One region of the Streptomyces sp. NPDC020489 genome, then DNA from elsewhere that is predicted to be linked to it. Evidence: riboswitches for the same ligand, from Rfam matches in the RefSeq annotation. Region 1 holds a riboswitch; the other holds the start of a gene.
What was found. Region 1 has a riboswitch for thiamine pyrophosphate ahead of thiC (phosphomethylpyrimidine synthase ThiC). Riboswitches for the same ligand answer to the same signal wherever they lie in the genome.

Region 2: another riboswitch for thiamine pyrophosphate. It lies ahead of thiO (glycine oxidase ThiO); the one in region 1 lies ahead of thiC (phosphomethylpyrimidine synthase ThiC).

The regions. Positions count from the first base shown of each region.
Region 1 covers NZ_JBIRUZ010000007.1:338,345-345,723, forward strand. Annotated here, with positions in the region: gene ACH41F_RS21280 (YibE/F family protein) at 1-1,701, opposite strand, end outside; TPP riboswitch at 1,773-1,962, shown strand; gene thiC (phosphomethylpyrimidine synthase ThiC) at 1,955-3,760, shown strand; gene ACH41F_RS21290 (hypothetical protein) at 3,939-4,805, opposite strand; gene ACH41F_RS21295 (metallophosphoesterase) at 4,999-6,075, opposite strand; gene ACH41F_RS21300 (substrate-binding domain-containing protein) at 6,277-7,379, opposite strand, start outside.
Region 2 covers NZ_JBIRUZ010000001.1:646,564-653,942, forward strand. Annotated here, with positions in the region: gene ACH41F_RS02890 (thiazole synthase) at 1-316, opposite strand, end outside; gene thiS (sulfur carrier protein ThiS) at 320-520, opposite strand; gene thiO (glycine oxidase ThiO) at 517-1,674, opposite strand; TPP riboswitch at 1,672-1,783, opposite strand; gene ACH41F_RS02905 (hypothetical protein) at 1,836-2,207, shown strand; gene ACH41F_RS02910 (NAD(P)/FAD-dependent oxidoreductase) at 2,303-3,466, shown strand; gene ACH41F_RS02915 (Rv2175c family DNA-binding protein) at 3,604-3,975, shown strand; gene thiE (thiamine phosphate synthase) at 4,255-4,944, shown strand; gene metF (methylenetetrahydrofolate reductase [NAD(P)H]) at 5,098-6,021, shown strand; gene ACH41F_RS02930 (hypothetical protein) at 6,078-7,034, shown strand; gene ACH41F_RS02935 (phytoene desaturase family protein) at 7,116-7,379, opposite strand, start outside.

The sequences.
Region 1 (7,379 bases):
CGCCGCGAGGGCGGTCGTGACCGGCACCGATGCGACCAGGCCGATCGAGCCGACCAAGGTGCGCACGATCTCCTCCGCGACCAGCTCGCTGTTGGCGACCGTCCCGACGCTGCTCTGTGCGATGGAGAACAGCAGCAGCAGCGGTAGCGCGGCGCCCGCGTAGGCGAGGACGAGCGTGTTGACGACGGATGCGATGTGGTCGCGGCCGATACGGATGCCTGCGCGGTACAGACCTCGCCAGCCCATCGACGGGTTGGCCTCGTGCAGCTCCCAGACCGCCGACGTCTGAGTGACCGTCACGTCGTCGAGGACACCGAGCGATCCGATGATGACGCCGGCGAGCAGGAGGCCGCTCATGTCGATCGACGGGTACAGGCCATGGATCAGACCGGTGTTGTCGTCCGTGTTGCCGGTGAGCGCGGCCCAGCCGATGAAGAGCGAGCCGAGAATGCCGATCAGCAGCAGTGAGATGAGTGTGCCCAGCACCGCCACGGATGTTCGCGCGGACAGTCCGTGGCACAGGTACAGGGCGATGAGCATGATGGCGCTCGCCCCGACCACGGCCACGACCAGCGGGTTCGAGCCTTGCAGGATCGCGGGCAGGATGAAGAAGTTCAGGATCAGGAAGCTGATCGCCAGCGCGACCAGCGCCATGAGACCTCGCAACCGCCCGACGACCACGACGGCGAGCGCGAAGATACCGGCGAGCAGCCCCATGGGGAGCCTGCGGTTGACGTCGGTGACCGAGTACTGGAGGTCCTTGGGCGCGGAGGGCTCGTACGCGACCACGACTTCCTGGCCCTGACGCAACTGCCGCGACTGGTCCGGCTGCACGATCTCGGTGAACGTACGGCCCTTGTCCTTGCCGGTGTCGACCCGGATCGTCGCCTTCTTGCAGTCGCCCTCAGCCTGCTGCTGGGCGGAGGACCCCTCGGCGGTGGAGGTGTCGCCGGTCGGGGTCTCGCCAGAGGCGTTCACCGACTTGCAGCTCACGCTCACGACCTTGGTGACCGTGGCCTGTTGGGTCTGCCGGTCGAAGCCGACGCCGGTGCGCTCGTGTCCCGGCGCACCCCCCGGCCACAGCACGGCGAGCCCGACGATCACGGCGACACCGAACGGGATGAGGACGGCCGCGATGACCTTGCGCAGATGCTGGGAGACGGGGGCCGCGGGTCCGTGACTGTGGCTGTGGGAGTGACCGTGCCCGCCACCGCCCCGGCCGATACCGTCGCCGCCCCGGCCGCCATCGCCACCGTCACCGCCCCGGCCGCCGCCACCCGAGCCGCCGCCGGAACCTGAGCCGTCACCGGAACCCGAGCCACCGCCGAAACCCGGGCCACCCCTCTGCCCATGCCCCGGGCCGCCGTGCCCGTCTCCCCGATCGTGCCCATGCCCATGCCCATGCTCACGCCCACCACCGGCGTCGTGCCCGTGCCAGTCGTCAGAACCGGAACCGGAACCGGAGCCGTACCCGGCGCCGGAGCCGTACCCGGCAGGACCGAACCCAGGCGCCTGGTCGTACCCAGGTCCTTGGCCGCCCCCAGGCGCCTGGCCACCCCCGGCTCCTTGGCCACCCCCCGGCCCACGGCCGTACCCCGGCTCCGGCCGGCCCCCCGGTCTCGGGCCGTTGCCCGGCCCGCTTCCGGGGCCGGGCCTGCGCGGGGGCTCGGGTGGGTACGGGGGCTGAGGTGTCGTGGTCACCGACCGATCATCGCAAGAACGACAGGGGCCCTCTGTTCACCGCGCCCGAATTGACGCTAGCGTGGGGGCACCTTTGTACACGCGGGAGCTCGGAGCACCGGGCTGAGAGGGCGCTGACCTCCGTCCCAGCGATGTTTCACGTGGAACATCGTCACCAGCGAGTGACGTTCCACACGAAACGTCGGCAGACGGAAGCCGCTGCGTCGACCGCCGAACCTGTTACCGGGTAATGCCGGCGTAGGGAGTAGGTCTCATGACCATCGAGGACGCACGCACGCCTGCCTCCAGCCAGGACGAAGCGCTCATTCAGGGTGAAACGTCAGCAGAAGGCGGGAAGTCCATCGGCTGGCACAAGGCGTATGTCGAGGGCTCGCGCCCCGACCTGCGGGTGCCGGTCCGTCAGGTGCATCTCACCAACGGGCAGTCGGTCACGCTGTACGACACATCGGGCCCGTACACCGATCCCCTGGTCGATACCGACGTCCGCCGTGGCCTGGCGCCGTTGCGGGAGAACTGGATCATCGCCCGGGGTGACACCAAGGAGTACGCGGGCCGTCCTGTCCGCCCCGAGGACGACGGCATCAAGCACACCTCGCCGCGCGGCGGCAATCTGCGCAACCTCGACGCGGTCTTCCCGGGGCGCCCCCGGCTGCCGCGTCGCGGCCGCGACGGCGTGGCGGTCACGCAGCTTGCCTACGCCCGCCGCGGCGAGGTCACGCCGGAGATGGAGTACGTGGCTCTCCGGGAGAACGTGTCCCCCGAGGTCGTCCGGGAGGAGATCGCGGCCGGCCGCGCGGTGCTCCCGGCCAACGTCAACCACCCGGAGATCGAGCCGATGATCATCGGCAAGCGGTTCCTGGTGAAGGTCAACGCCAACATCGGCAACTCGGCGGTCACCTCCTCCATCGAGGAGGAGGTCGAGAAGATGACCTGGGCGACCCGCTGGGGCGCCGACACCGTGATGGACCTGTCCACGGGGCGCAACATCCACACCACCCGCGAATGGGTGCTGCGCAACTCCCCCGTGCCCATCGGCACGGTGCCGCTCTACCAGGCGCTGGAGAAGGTCGACGGCCGCGCCGAGGAGCTGACCTGGGAGATCTACAAGGACACGGTCATCGAGCAGGCCGAGCAGGGCGTGGACTACATGACGGTCCACGCGGGCGTCCGGCTGCCGTACGTCCCACTGACGGCGAACCGCAAGACCGGCATCGTCTCGCGCGGCGGCTCGATCATGGCCGCCTGGTGCCTGGCCCACCACAAGGAGTCGTTCCTGTACGAGAACTTCGAGGAACTCTGCGAGATCCTCGCCGCCTACGACGTCACGTACTCGCTCGGCGACGGCCTGCGGCCCGGTTCGATCGCGGACGCCAACGACGAGGCGCAGTTCGCGGAGCTGCGCACGTTGGGCGAGCTCAACACGATCGCCAAGAGCTTCAACGTACAGACCATGATCGAAGGCCCGGGGCACGTCCCGATGCACAAGATCAAGGAGAACATCGACCTCCAGCAGGAGATCTGCGAGGAGGCGCCGTTCTACACCCTCGGCCCGCTGACCACGGATGTCGCCCCGGCGTACGACCACATCACCTCGGGCATCGGCGCCGCGATGATCGCGTGGTGGGGCACGGCGATGCTCTGCTACGTCACGCCCAAGGAGCACCTGGGCCTGCCCAACCGTGACGACGTGAAGACCGGCGTGATCACCTACAAGATCGCGGCCCATGCGGCGGACCTCGCCAAGGGGCACCCCGGCGCACAGGAGTGGGACGACGCGCTGTCGGACGCCCGCTTCGAGTTCCGCTGGGAGGACCAGTTCAACCTGGCCCTCGACCCCGACACGGCCCGCGAGTTCCACGACGAGACCCTGCCCGCCGAACCGGCCAAGACAGCCCACTTCTGCTCGATGTGCGGGCCGAAGTTCTGCTCCATGAAGATCTCCCAGGACATCCGTCGTCGGCACGGCGGCAGTCAGGAGGAGATCGAGGAGGGCATGGCCCAGAAGTCGAAGGAGTTCGCGGCGGCGGGGAACCGGGTCTATCTGCCCCTCGCCGATTGACCGCCGGCTCCCGCTGATCGGATCCGCGGCTGGGCCGAGCCGCGGATCCGGCGCACGGGGCGTCGGACGCCCCGCCGCGGATGCGCACGTCGTAGGAGTGCTCGGCGTCCCGAGCCGGACGGCCGGCTTGCGCCCCTCGCCCGGCGGAACTCGCCGACGGAGGCGCGCAAGCCGGGGGTCACTCCGGCTGGTGCTCCGGGCCGCCGAAGTCCGGGCTGGTGTAGTCCGGGCTCGTGAAGCTGGGCCGGGGGCTGGCGGGGCCGTCGTCCGGACTGGTGAAGCCGGGGCGGTCGTAGCCGAGCTGCGGCATGCGGCTGGTCGGTGCGGGCGGCGCCGGGCGGTGCAGGGCGGCCGCCGTACCAGGATCGGCGAGCGCGTCGCGCAGGAACGGCAGCACACCCCGCTCCAACAGGGCCTCGCACCAGGCTTCCCTGGCCCGGGACACCTCCCCACTCAGCTCGCCGTACGGCCCGGTGTCGAGCGAGGGCCGGTTGCGCAGGGCGGTGAGCAGCAGGCCGACCGCGGCGACCAGGATGGCGATCGCGGTCACCGCGCCGAACACCCAACCGGTGGTCAGCATGGTCTGGGCGAACGCCGGCTGGGGGTCGAGCATCTTCAGGATGTAGCCCACCAGCAGGAAGATCGCCGCGGCGGTGCCGGCGAGGACGGGAGCCAGGACCGCGACGACGGCGACGGCGCCCGCGCCGGCAGTCTCGGCGACCTCTCCCATGGTGGCGGCGAGTCCCACCGCGCCCGAGCCCGACTCCGGGGAGCCGGTCTCGCGCACGGACGTCGGGGTGGACGGCGCCGGCCGGCGCAGTTCCTCGCGCACCTTGACGTAGTGCTGGTACTCGGTCGCCGCTGCCGCCGTGATGATCGCGGTGGCGTTCAGCGCCATGGTGCGCAGCTGTTCGGGATTGAGCCGCTGTCCCACAGCGGCCAGTTCCGGGCGGTGTGGTGCGGAGCGCAGCGCCTCATCGAGGATCCGCTCGTAATCCTGGCGGTCCTCGCTCAGCAGGTGCTGCGGAACGCTGTTCATGTGCATCCCCCGATGCTCCGTAGGGCTTGGGGCTCGCATGACTGTGAGCCGTCGGGCAGAAACGGAGGGGAGCCTGCTACGGATAAGCCGATGGTAGAGCGGCGACGGCACACGTCGACAGGGGGTTTCCAGAAATTGGGCCCTGGCCTGCGCCGTTCCTGCTTGGTCCGGGACGGGGGATCGTCTGCCCGGTGGAGGTTCAGATATCCAGGGGAAGTTGCTGGACCAGCAGTTTTCCGGCCATGGTCACACCGCCGTCCATGGCGATGGCCAGCCCTTCGGCGTAGACGTGCGGTCCTTCGACGTGGGGGCCCGAGGAGTCCTCGCCGTCCTCGGAGCCGACCTCACCCAGCAGATAGGGGATCGGGCTGTGCCCGTGAACGATCCGGGTGCCGCCGTACGTGTCGAGCAGGGAGCGCACATGGTCGGCGCCGCCCTCGTCGCGGAAGGAGAAGCGCTTGGTGAACTTCCGGAACAGGTCCCAGACCTCGTCCGCGTCGTTGCGTGTGATCGTCTCGCGGACGGTGTCGTTGACCGCCTCGATCGAGTCGCCGTAGTCGAGGTAGGCGGTGGTGTCGGAGTGCACGAGCAGATGGCCGTCGACCGACTCGATGGCGTCCAGGCGGGCCATCCACTGCAGGTGGTGGTCCTGGAGACGGTCCATGTCGGTCTTCTGCCCGCCGTTGAGCAGCCAGGCCGCCTGGAAGGTGGCGGTGCCCGCGCCGGAGTTGACGGGGGTGTCGCCGAACCGCTTGGCGCCGAGCAGCAGCAGCTCGTGGTTGCCCATGAGGGCCTTGCAGTAGCCGCCGGCCGCGGCCGCCTCCGCGGACAGCCGCATCACGAGGTCGATGACGCCGATGCCGTCCGGCCCGCGGTCGGTGAAGTCACCGAGGAACCACAGCCGGGCGGTCCCCGCGCACCAGTTGCCCGCGGCGTCGATGAGGCCCTTCTCCTGGAGGGCCGCCACCAGCTCGTCGAGATAGCCGTGCACGTCACCGACGACGAACAGCGCGCCCGGCCCGGGGCCGGAGGCCGGCTGCGGGACGGCCGAGGGGTCCACGGTCACCTGAAGCGTGTCACCGCGGTTGACGATCGGCAGGTCGCGCTCGGTGGGCGTGTACCCGTCGGGGAAGTCCGCCTCGTGCGGCGGCACGACGTCACCGGGGTGCGCGCTGTGGCCGTACGGACCGGTCTCGTGGACGTACGCGGGTACCCGGAAGTCGCGCAACGTCGCCGTCCGCTCCGCCTCGGGTCCCTGACCGGCCCCCTGAGTCATCAGACCCCTCCACCATCACGCCGCATCTGCACCGCTTCGGACTGCCTGGTCGCAGCGGCCCGCGGTGTCGTGGGCCCATCATAGGAATGCGGATCGCGCCATGTGATGACCCAGGGGTGGTGAATCGGAGCACGACACCTGTTCATCGCGGCATTCGCCCCGATTGGGTCGGGCTTCTGCCGTTGCTGACGGCTTCCGTTTCTACTCCTCCTCGGACGACCGGGGCGGGCTGACGGTCGTCCGGGGCGCACGCCGCTGGGACGACGTGCGCACGATCAGCTCCGTCGGTATCACCTGCTCGACCGGTTGGTCCGATTCGACCCCCTCGATGGCGTCGATGAGGAGCTGGACGACGGCCGTCCCGATGCGCCGCGGCTTCAGGGACAGCGTGGTGATGGGCGGTTCGGTGCTGGCGTAGACGGTGGACTCGGAGCAGCAGACCAGAAGCAGGTCTTCCGGTACGCGCAGTCCGTAGCGGCGGGCCGCGGCGAGCAGATCGGTGCCGTTGGGGTCGAACAGTCCGTAGACCGCGTCGGGGCGGTCGGGCCGGGCCAGCAGCCGGTCGGCGGCGACGGCGCCCGCGCACGGGTCGTGCGCCGGGTAGGCCTCGTAGACCGGGTCCTGGCCGACCCGCTCGCACCAGCGCAGATACGCGGTGGTCGACAGGTGGGTGTACGTGTCGGTCGTGGTCCCGGTCAGCAGGCCGATGCGGCGGGCGCCGGCGTCGGCCAGGTGGTCGAGGATGCCGAGGACGGCGGCCTCGTGGTCGTTGTCGACCCAGGCGGTGACCGGCAGCGCGCCGGCCGGGCGGCCGTCGGAGACGACCGGCACCCCCTGCCGGACCAGTTCGCTGACCACCGGGTCCTGGTCGGAGGGGTCGATGACGACCGTCCCGTCCAGGGCCACGTTCGACCACACGTCGTGGCGTGAGGTGGCGGGCAGGATGACGAGCGCGTAGCCGCGGGCGAGCGCGGCCGAGGTGGCGGCCCGGGCCATCTCGGCGAAGTACGCGAACTCCGTGAAGGTGAAAGGTTCATCCCCGTACGTCGTCACGGTCAGGCCGATGAGGCCCGATTTGCCGGTACGGAGGGTTCGGGCGGCGGCTGACGGGCGATAGCCCAACCGGTCGGCCACCTCGCGGACATGGCGGCGGGTGGCGTCCGGGAGCCGCCCCTTGCCGTTGAGGGCGTCGGAGACGGTCGTGATGGAGACTCCGGCGGCGGCGGCAACGTCTCTGATGCCCGCACGACCCGGCCGGCTGCCTCGACGTGAGGTTTCCGCGCGGCTCACCTGGTGCTTCCCTG
Region 2 (7,379 bases), on a different contig from region 1:
GCTCGTCGGCGATGACCTCCAGCTTGACCAGGTCGGTGCCGAGCGCCTCGCGCGCGAGACGGGCCGTCAGCACGGCCTCGCCCGCGGTGAAGCAGCCCGCGGTGTTGGGCAGCACCGCGATGCCGAGCCGGTCCAGCACCGACAGGACCGAGCCGTGCACGTTCGGGTCCACGCGGCGCATCGCGACCGTGGTCAGCTCGGTCCCGGAGGCGACCAGCGCCCGCTCCAGCACGTCCAGGCTGGGCGCCCCGCCGGTGCCCATGATCAGGCGGGACGAGTACGTCGTACCGCCCAGGAGGAAGGGATCGTCGGCCATGGGTCAGCCTCCCTGGACGGCGGTGAGGACCTCGACGCGGTCTCCCTCGGCGAGGGGCGTCGAGGACCACTGTCCGCGCGGGACGACGGTTTCGTTGAGGGCGGCGGCCACGCCGGAGGGCGCCGGGGTGAGGGCCCGTACGACGGTGTCGAGAGCCGTGCCGGGAGCGACCTCGCGCGGCTCGCCGTTGAGAGAGATGTTCATGCGGGCTGCTCCACGAGTTCCCTGAATCGCCTGGGGGTGAACGGGCGCACCTCGTCGGGGAGTTCGCCCGTGGTCAGGACGTCGGCCAGCGCGTCGCCGGTGACGGGTGCGAGCAGTACGCCGTTGCGGTGGTGGCCGGTCGCCAGGAGCAGCCCGGGCAGCTCGGTCGGCCCGAGCAGCGGCGCGTTGTCCGGCGAGCCGGGACGCAGCCCCGCGCGGGTCTCCGTCAGCGGCAGCTCGGTGATGCCGGGGACCAGCTCATGGGCGTCGCGCAGCAACTCGTACACCCCGCCCGCGGTCACCGTCGTGTCCCAGCCCAGCTCCTCGCTGGTCGCCCCGACCACCAGCTCGCCGTTCTCGCGCGGCACCAGGTAGACCTGGCTGCCGCGGACCACGGCCCGCACGGTCCGGTTCAGGAACGGCGCGTACCGCGGCGGCACGGTCAGCCGCAGCACCTGCCCCTTCACCGGCCGCACCGGCGGCAGTACGGCCTCCGGGACCCCGGCCAGCCGCCCGCTGAGGCTGCCGGCCGCCAGGACGACCTGTCCCGCGCCCAGCCGCGTGCCGTCCGTCGTCGTGAGACCGGCGGCCCGGTCCCGTACGACCTCCAGGCGCTCGGCCCACGCGCGGTGGAAGACCACCCCCGCGCGCTCGCACGCGGTCAGCAGCGCCTTGACCAGCCGCCGCGGGTCGATCTGGTGGTCCCCGTCGACCCGCAGGCCGCCGCGCACCCCCGGCGCGAGCATCGGCTCCAGACGCCGGCACTCGCGCCCGGACAGCCACTCCGACTCCAGGCCCGACTCCCGCTGGAGAGCGTGCAGTTCGCGCAGGTGGGCGCGGTCGTCGGCGTCCAGAGCGACGGCGAGCGTGCCGCAGCGGCGGTAGCCGAGGTCCTGGCCGGTCAGCTCGGTCAGCTCGGCCGCGAACCGCGGATAGCGGCGGGCCGAGGCGAGGTTCAGGCCCAGCAGGGTCTGCTCGCCGTGGTGCAGTTCCGTGACGGCGGCCAGCATCCCGGCGGCCACCTGGGCGGCCCCGCCGCCGGGTTCGGGGTCCACGACGGCCGTGGCGAGACCGCGCTGTGCGGCCCGCCAGGCCGTGACCAGGCCGATGATGCCGCCCCCGATGACGAGGACGTCTGACGTACGTGAGGACATGGGCGTCCAGCCCCTCCCTTCGCCGGCATGACCCGGATCAGGTTCGTACGGTCGGAGGCCGCCAGCCTCCCTCTCAGCCCGGTGCGTCCGGGCTCCCGCGAGTGCTCTACGGTGGCCACCCTAGCCCGCAGAGCACCGCATGTGTAAGGGAGCCCACGGTCATGCCCCGCTCGCTGGACGGCCTCGTCCTCGCCCCCGTCGCCGACCAGGCCCCGGGCCAGGTGGGCACGCGCACCCGCTTCACGTACCACGAGAAGGACGGCGAGATCTGGGCCGAGTACGCGGGCGGGGACGTCGTGCGGGGGCATCTGGTGGGTACCCGGGACGGGGACCGGCTCGACTTCCGGTACGTCCAGCTGAGGCAGGACGGGACGACCGCGTCCGGGCACTGCGTGTCCACCGTGGTCGAACTCCCGGACGGGCGCGTGCGCCTGGAGGAGACCTGGGAGTGGGAGTCCCGGCCCGGCAGCGGGACGAGTGTCGTGGAGCAGATCGCGGCAGGTGTGGAGCAGGTCACTGCGCACGACTCCTGACTGACAAATTGTCAGTTGTCTATGGTGATCAGGTGAGCGAGGACACGCAGACGCAGGCACAGGCGCCACGGCGGGTCGTGGTGGTCGGCGCGGGCATGGCCGGCGTGCAGACCGCGGTCGCGCTGCGCGAGCAGGGCTTCACCGGCACCGTGACCCTGATCGGCGCGGAGCCGCACCAGCCGTACGACCGGCCGCCGCTGTCCAAGGCGGTCCTGCTCGGCAAGGCCGAGGGCTCCGCCTTCGACGTCGACTTCGAGGCGCTCGGCATCGGACTCGAACTCGGCCGCGAGGTCCTGGGCGTCCGCCCCGCCGAGCACACCCTGGACACCGAGTCCGGGCCCGTGCCGTACGACGTCCTGGTCCTCGCCACCGGTGCCGAACCGATCCGGCTGCCCGGCGCGGAGGGCGTCCCCGGCGTCCATCTGCTGCGCACCCTCGACGACGCCGAGCGGCTGCGGCCGGTGCTCGCCCGGCAGCACGACATCGTGGTGGTCGGCGCGGGCTGGATCGGCGCCGAGTTCGCGACCGCCGCGCGTGAGGCGGGCTGCTCGGTCACCGTCGTGGAGGCCGCCGAACGGCCGCTCGCGGGCGCGCTGCCCGCTGAGGTGGCGGCGCCGATGGGCGCCTGGTACGCCGACGCGGGCGCCGACCTGCGCACCCGCACGCGCGTGGCGCGTGTCGAGCCCGGCACGGTCGTCCTCGACGACGGCACCCGGCTGCCCGCGGGCGCCGTGGTGGTCGGCATCGGCGCCCGCCCCGCCACGGCCTGGCTGGCCGACTCGGGCGTGGAGCTCGGCGCGCACGGCGAGGTGGTGGCCGACGACGGGCTGCGCACCTCCGTGCCGGACGTGTACGCGGTCGGCGACTGCGCGTCCTTCCCCTCGGGCCGGTACGGCGAGCGCCTGTTGGTCCACCACTGGGACAACGCCCTCCAGGGGCCGCGCACGGTCGCGGCCAACATCATCGGCGAGACGCCCGCGGTCTACGACCCGGTGCCGTACTTCTGGTCCGAGCAGTTCGGCCGGTTCGTCCAGTACGCCGGGCACCACGCCCGCGCCGACACGGCCCTGTGGCGCGGCGACCCGTCCGGGCCGGCCTGGTCGGTGTGCTGGCTGCGCGAGAACCGCCTGGTCGCCCTCCTCGCGGTGGGCCGGCCCCGGGATCTGGCCCAGGGACGGAAGCTGATCGAGGCGGGCACGGAACTGGATCCGGAGCTGCTGCTCGACCCGGCGCGGCCGTTGAAGGCGGCGACGGCGTAGGGGCGGGGGACGCGGACGCGAGGGGGCCGGCGGGGCGCGGGGCCGGGCGTCGGGGAGGCGTGCGCGGGGGAGCTGGAACCCCCTGGTCGGAGGGGTCCGGCTTCCTCCTGTCAGTGCGGGATGGCAGGCTTGATGTCGTGACCGAGATTGACGCAAAGATCGATGCTCTCGTGCCCGCCTGGCTCACCCTCCCCGACATCGCGGAAATCCTCGATGTCGAGGTGACGCGTGTGCGGCAGCTGGTCAGGGAGGGCCAGCTCATCGCCGTACGCCGGGGTGAGAACCGCGCGCTGCACGTCCCCGCCGCCTTCATCGACGGGGCCGAGCAGAAGGTCGTCAAGGGCCTCACCGGGACCCTGACGCTCCTGCGGGACGACGGCTTCAGCGACGAAGAGATGCTGGAGTGGCTCTTCACCCCCGACGACAGCCTGCCCGGCACCCCCGCGCAGGCACTCAGCGAGAATCGCGGCACGGAGGTGAAGCGCCGGGCCCAGGCGCTCGCCGTCTGACCCGGGCGCGGCAAGAACCGAAAACCGTCTGACGTACGGGCGGGGCCCTGCGGGCCACGGTCGCGGGTGACCGCGGCCGTGGCGCGGCGGCGAGGGACCGGCGGCGGTCCCCTCGGGGCGGGCCGACCGCACGGGCACCGGCACGCACCGCCGCGGTCGTGCGGCCCGGGAACCGGCGCGCACCGCCGCGGCCGTGCGCCTGTGGTTCACTACGCCCGGTCCGCCGAGGCCGACCGCACCGGTCCGCGGCCCGTACGCCATCCACACCGGGGGACACCCATGCCCGTCACGCCCGTCACGTCCGACACCGCCGCCCGCGCCCAGCTCGCCGACGCCCGGCTCTATCTGTGCACGGACGCCCGCAAGAAGCAGGGCGACCTTCCCGAGTTCCTGGACGCCGTCCTGGCGAACGGCGTCGACTTCGTCCAACTGCGCGACAAGACGCTGGAGGCGGACGAGGAGCTGGGCCTGCTCGCGCTGTTCGCCGACAAGTGCCGGGAGAACGGCAGGACCCTGTCGGTGAACGACCGCGCCGACGTGGCGCACGCCGCCCGGGCCGCCCACCCCTGGCCCCCCGCGATCCTGCACCTGGGTCAGGGTGACCTCCCGGTCCCCGCGGCCCGCGCGATCCTCGGCGACGACATCCTCGTGGGCCGCTCCACGCACTCCGAGACCGAGGCCGCCGCGGCCGCCGTCCAGGAGGGCGTCGACTACTTCTGCACCGGCCCGTGCTGGCCCACGCCCACCAAGCCCGGCCGCCACGCCCCCGGCCTGGACCTGGTCCGGTACACCGCCGCCCTCGGCACCGACCGCCCGTGGTTCGCCATCGGCGGCATCGACCTGGGCAACCTGGACGAGGTACTGGCGGCCGGGGCCCGCCGGGTCGTGGTCGTGCGGGCCATCACGGACGCGGACGACCCGGGCGCGGCGGCGGCGGAGTTCGCCAAGCGGCTCCGGGAGGCGGTGTGAGGCGGTGCGAGGGAAGGTGAGGCGGGCGGGCGGTCCGGCGTGAGCCCGGGGGTGGACGGCCCGGGTGTCCGAGGGGTGGACAACAAGTCGACAAAAAGGGCAAATTTCCCCGATCCGGTTGGGTGACCGTCACCCCCTGGCTAACCTGCCGGTATGGCCCTCGGAACCGCATCCACCAGGACGGACCGCGCACGCACCGTGCGCGACATGCTCGCCACGGGCAAGACGACGTACTCCTTCGAGTTCTCGGCGCCGAAGACACCCAAGGGCGAGCGGAACCTGTGGAGCGCGCTCAGGAGGGTCGAGGCGGTCGCCCCGGACTTCGTCTCGGTGACGTACGGTGCCGGCGGTTCCACGCGCGCCGGCACGGTCAAGGAGACCCAGCAGATCGTCGCCGACACCACGCTGACGCCGGTCGCCCACCTCACCGCGGTCAACCACTCCATCGCGGAACTGCGCAACATCATCGGCCAGTACGCCGACGCCGGGATCCGCAACATGCTGGCCGTGCGCGGCGACCCGCCCGGCGACCCCATGGGCGAGTGGGTGGCGCATCCGCAGGGCCTGACCTACGCGGCCGACCTCGTCCGGCTCATCAAGGAGTCGGGTGACTTCTGCGTCGGCGTCGCGGCCTTCCCGGAGATGCACCCGCGCTCCGCGGACTGGGACGCCGACGTCACGCACTTCGTCGACAAGTGCCGGGCCGGCGCCGACTACGCCATCACGCAGATGTTCTTCCAGCCGGAGTCCTATCTGCGGTTGCGCGACCGGGTCGAGGCGGCCGGTTGCGCGACCCCCGTCATCCCCGAGGTCATGCCGGTGACCAGCGTGCGGATGCTGGAGCGGCTGCCGCAGCTCAGCAACGCGGCCATCCCCTCCGCCCTGGAAGAGCGGATCCTCACAGCCAAAGACGATCCGGCCGCTGTACGCTCCATTGGCATCGAATTCGCCACGGAGTTCTGCGCGCGGCTGCTGGCCGAGGGAGTGCCCGGACTGCACTTCATCACGCTGAACAACTCCACGGCGACGCTGGAGATCTACGAGAACCTGGGCCTGCACCACCCACCGCAGGCCTAGACCGGCCGCACGGACATACGACACACTGCGTAGCGGCTACTGGGAGAGGGGCGTACATGGGCTGGACGGTCCTCTACATCGCGTTCGGAGTCGTCGCGCTGTGGCTGCTCGGCGAGGTGCTGCTGCAGTACAAAGCGCGTCTGCGCTGGCGACTGCTCGCCTTCGCGGGCTTCGTGGGCGTGGTGCTCGGTGTCCTGATCCCCTCGGTGATCGTCATCGGCCTGGGCGCGGCCGCCTTCGCGGTCGGCCAGACCTACGTCACCCTCTCCTTCCGCCGCGGCTTCGAGCAGGGCTGGGCGGTCAACCCGCCCGAGGCCCTGGGCGGCCTGGTCGGCGGCAAGCGCGCCGGCCGCCGCGAGCGAGGCCGCGCGGAGCCCACCCTGGAGGTCTCCGACCTCCAGGCGACCGACACCGGTTACGGCAACGCCGCCCCCTACGCCGCGGACACGGCCGGTTACGGCCACGACGACTACGACCGCGACGACGTCTTCACGCCCGCCCGCCCCGTCGCCGCCCCGGCCGCCGAGACCACCGCGGTCTACGAGCCCCAGCCCCTGCCCGACGACACCGGCTCCTACGGCGTGTACCGCGACGGCTCCTACGCCGACCAGGGCCGGCCCCAGGGCCAGGACCAGTACGCGACGGCCGCCCAGGGCGCCGACCAGCCCTACGGCTACGACGGCTACACGGGTTACGACCAGCAGAACTACGGCTACGACATGGCCGGCCAGCAGCAGTACGCCGCCTACTCCGACCCGTACATCGGCACCCAGACCTACGGCGGCTACGACACCTCCTACGGCGGCCAGCAGACCTACGGCCAACAGGCCTACGGGCAGGACCAGTACGGCAACCCCACCTACGGCGGGGAGACCCCGGCCGGCGGCGTCTGGGTCCCGCAGCAGCGCACCGACGAGACGTACGGCGGCGAACTCCCGCCGGAGCAGCAGCAGTACCCCTACCAGGACAACAGTCAGCAGGGGAACGGCTACGACGAGCAGTACCGCTTCTGACCGACGGTCACGCAGCGGACCGCGGCCCCAGGGCACCGCTTCTGACCGGCGGTCACGTGGTGGGCCGCTTCCGGTAGGCGGTCACTGGGAGCCCCGGAAGTCCGGGCCCTCCACGATCAGTCCGGCGACCAGCGCGCCCGACATGCCCGCGTGGGGCAGCCCCCCGCCGGGGTGCGACCAGCCGCCGACGGCGAACAGCCCGTCGAGCGCCGTGGTGTTCGCCGGGTGCAGCAGGCGCCCCCCGGCCGCCGCCAGCGCCGGGGCCGGAACCGCGCCGCCCGCCGCGCCGGTCGCGTCCGCGATGTCGGCCGGTGTGCGGACCTCGTGCCAGAGCAGGCGCTCGCG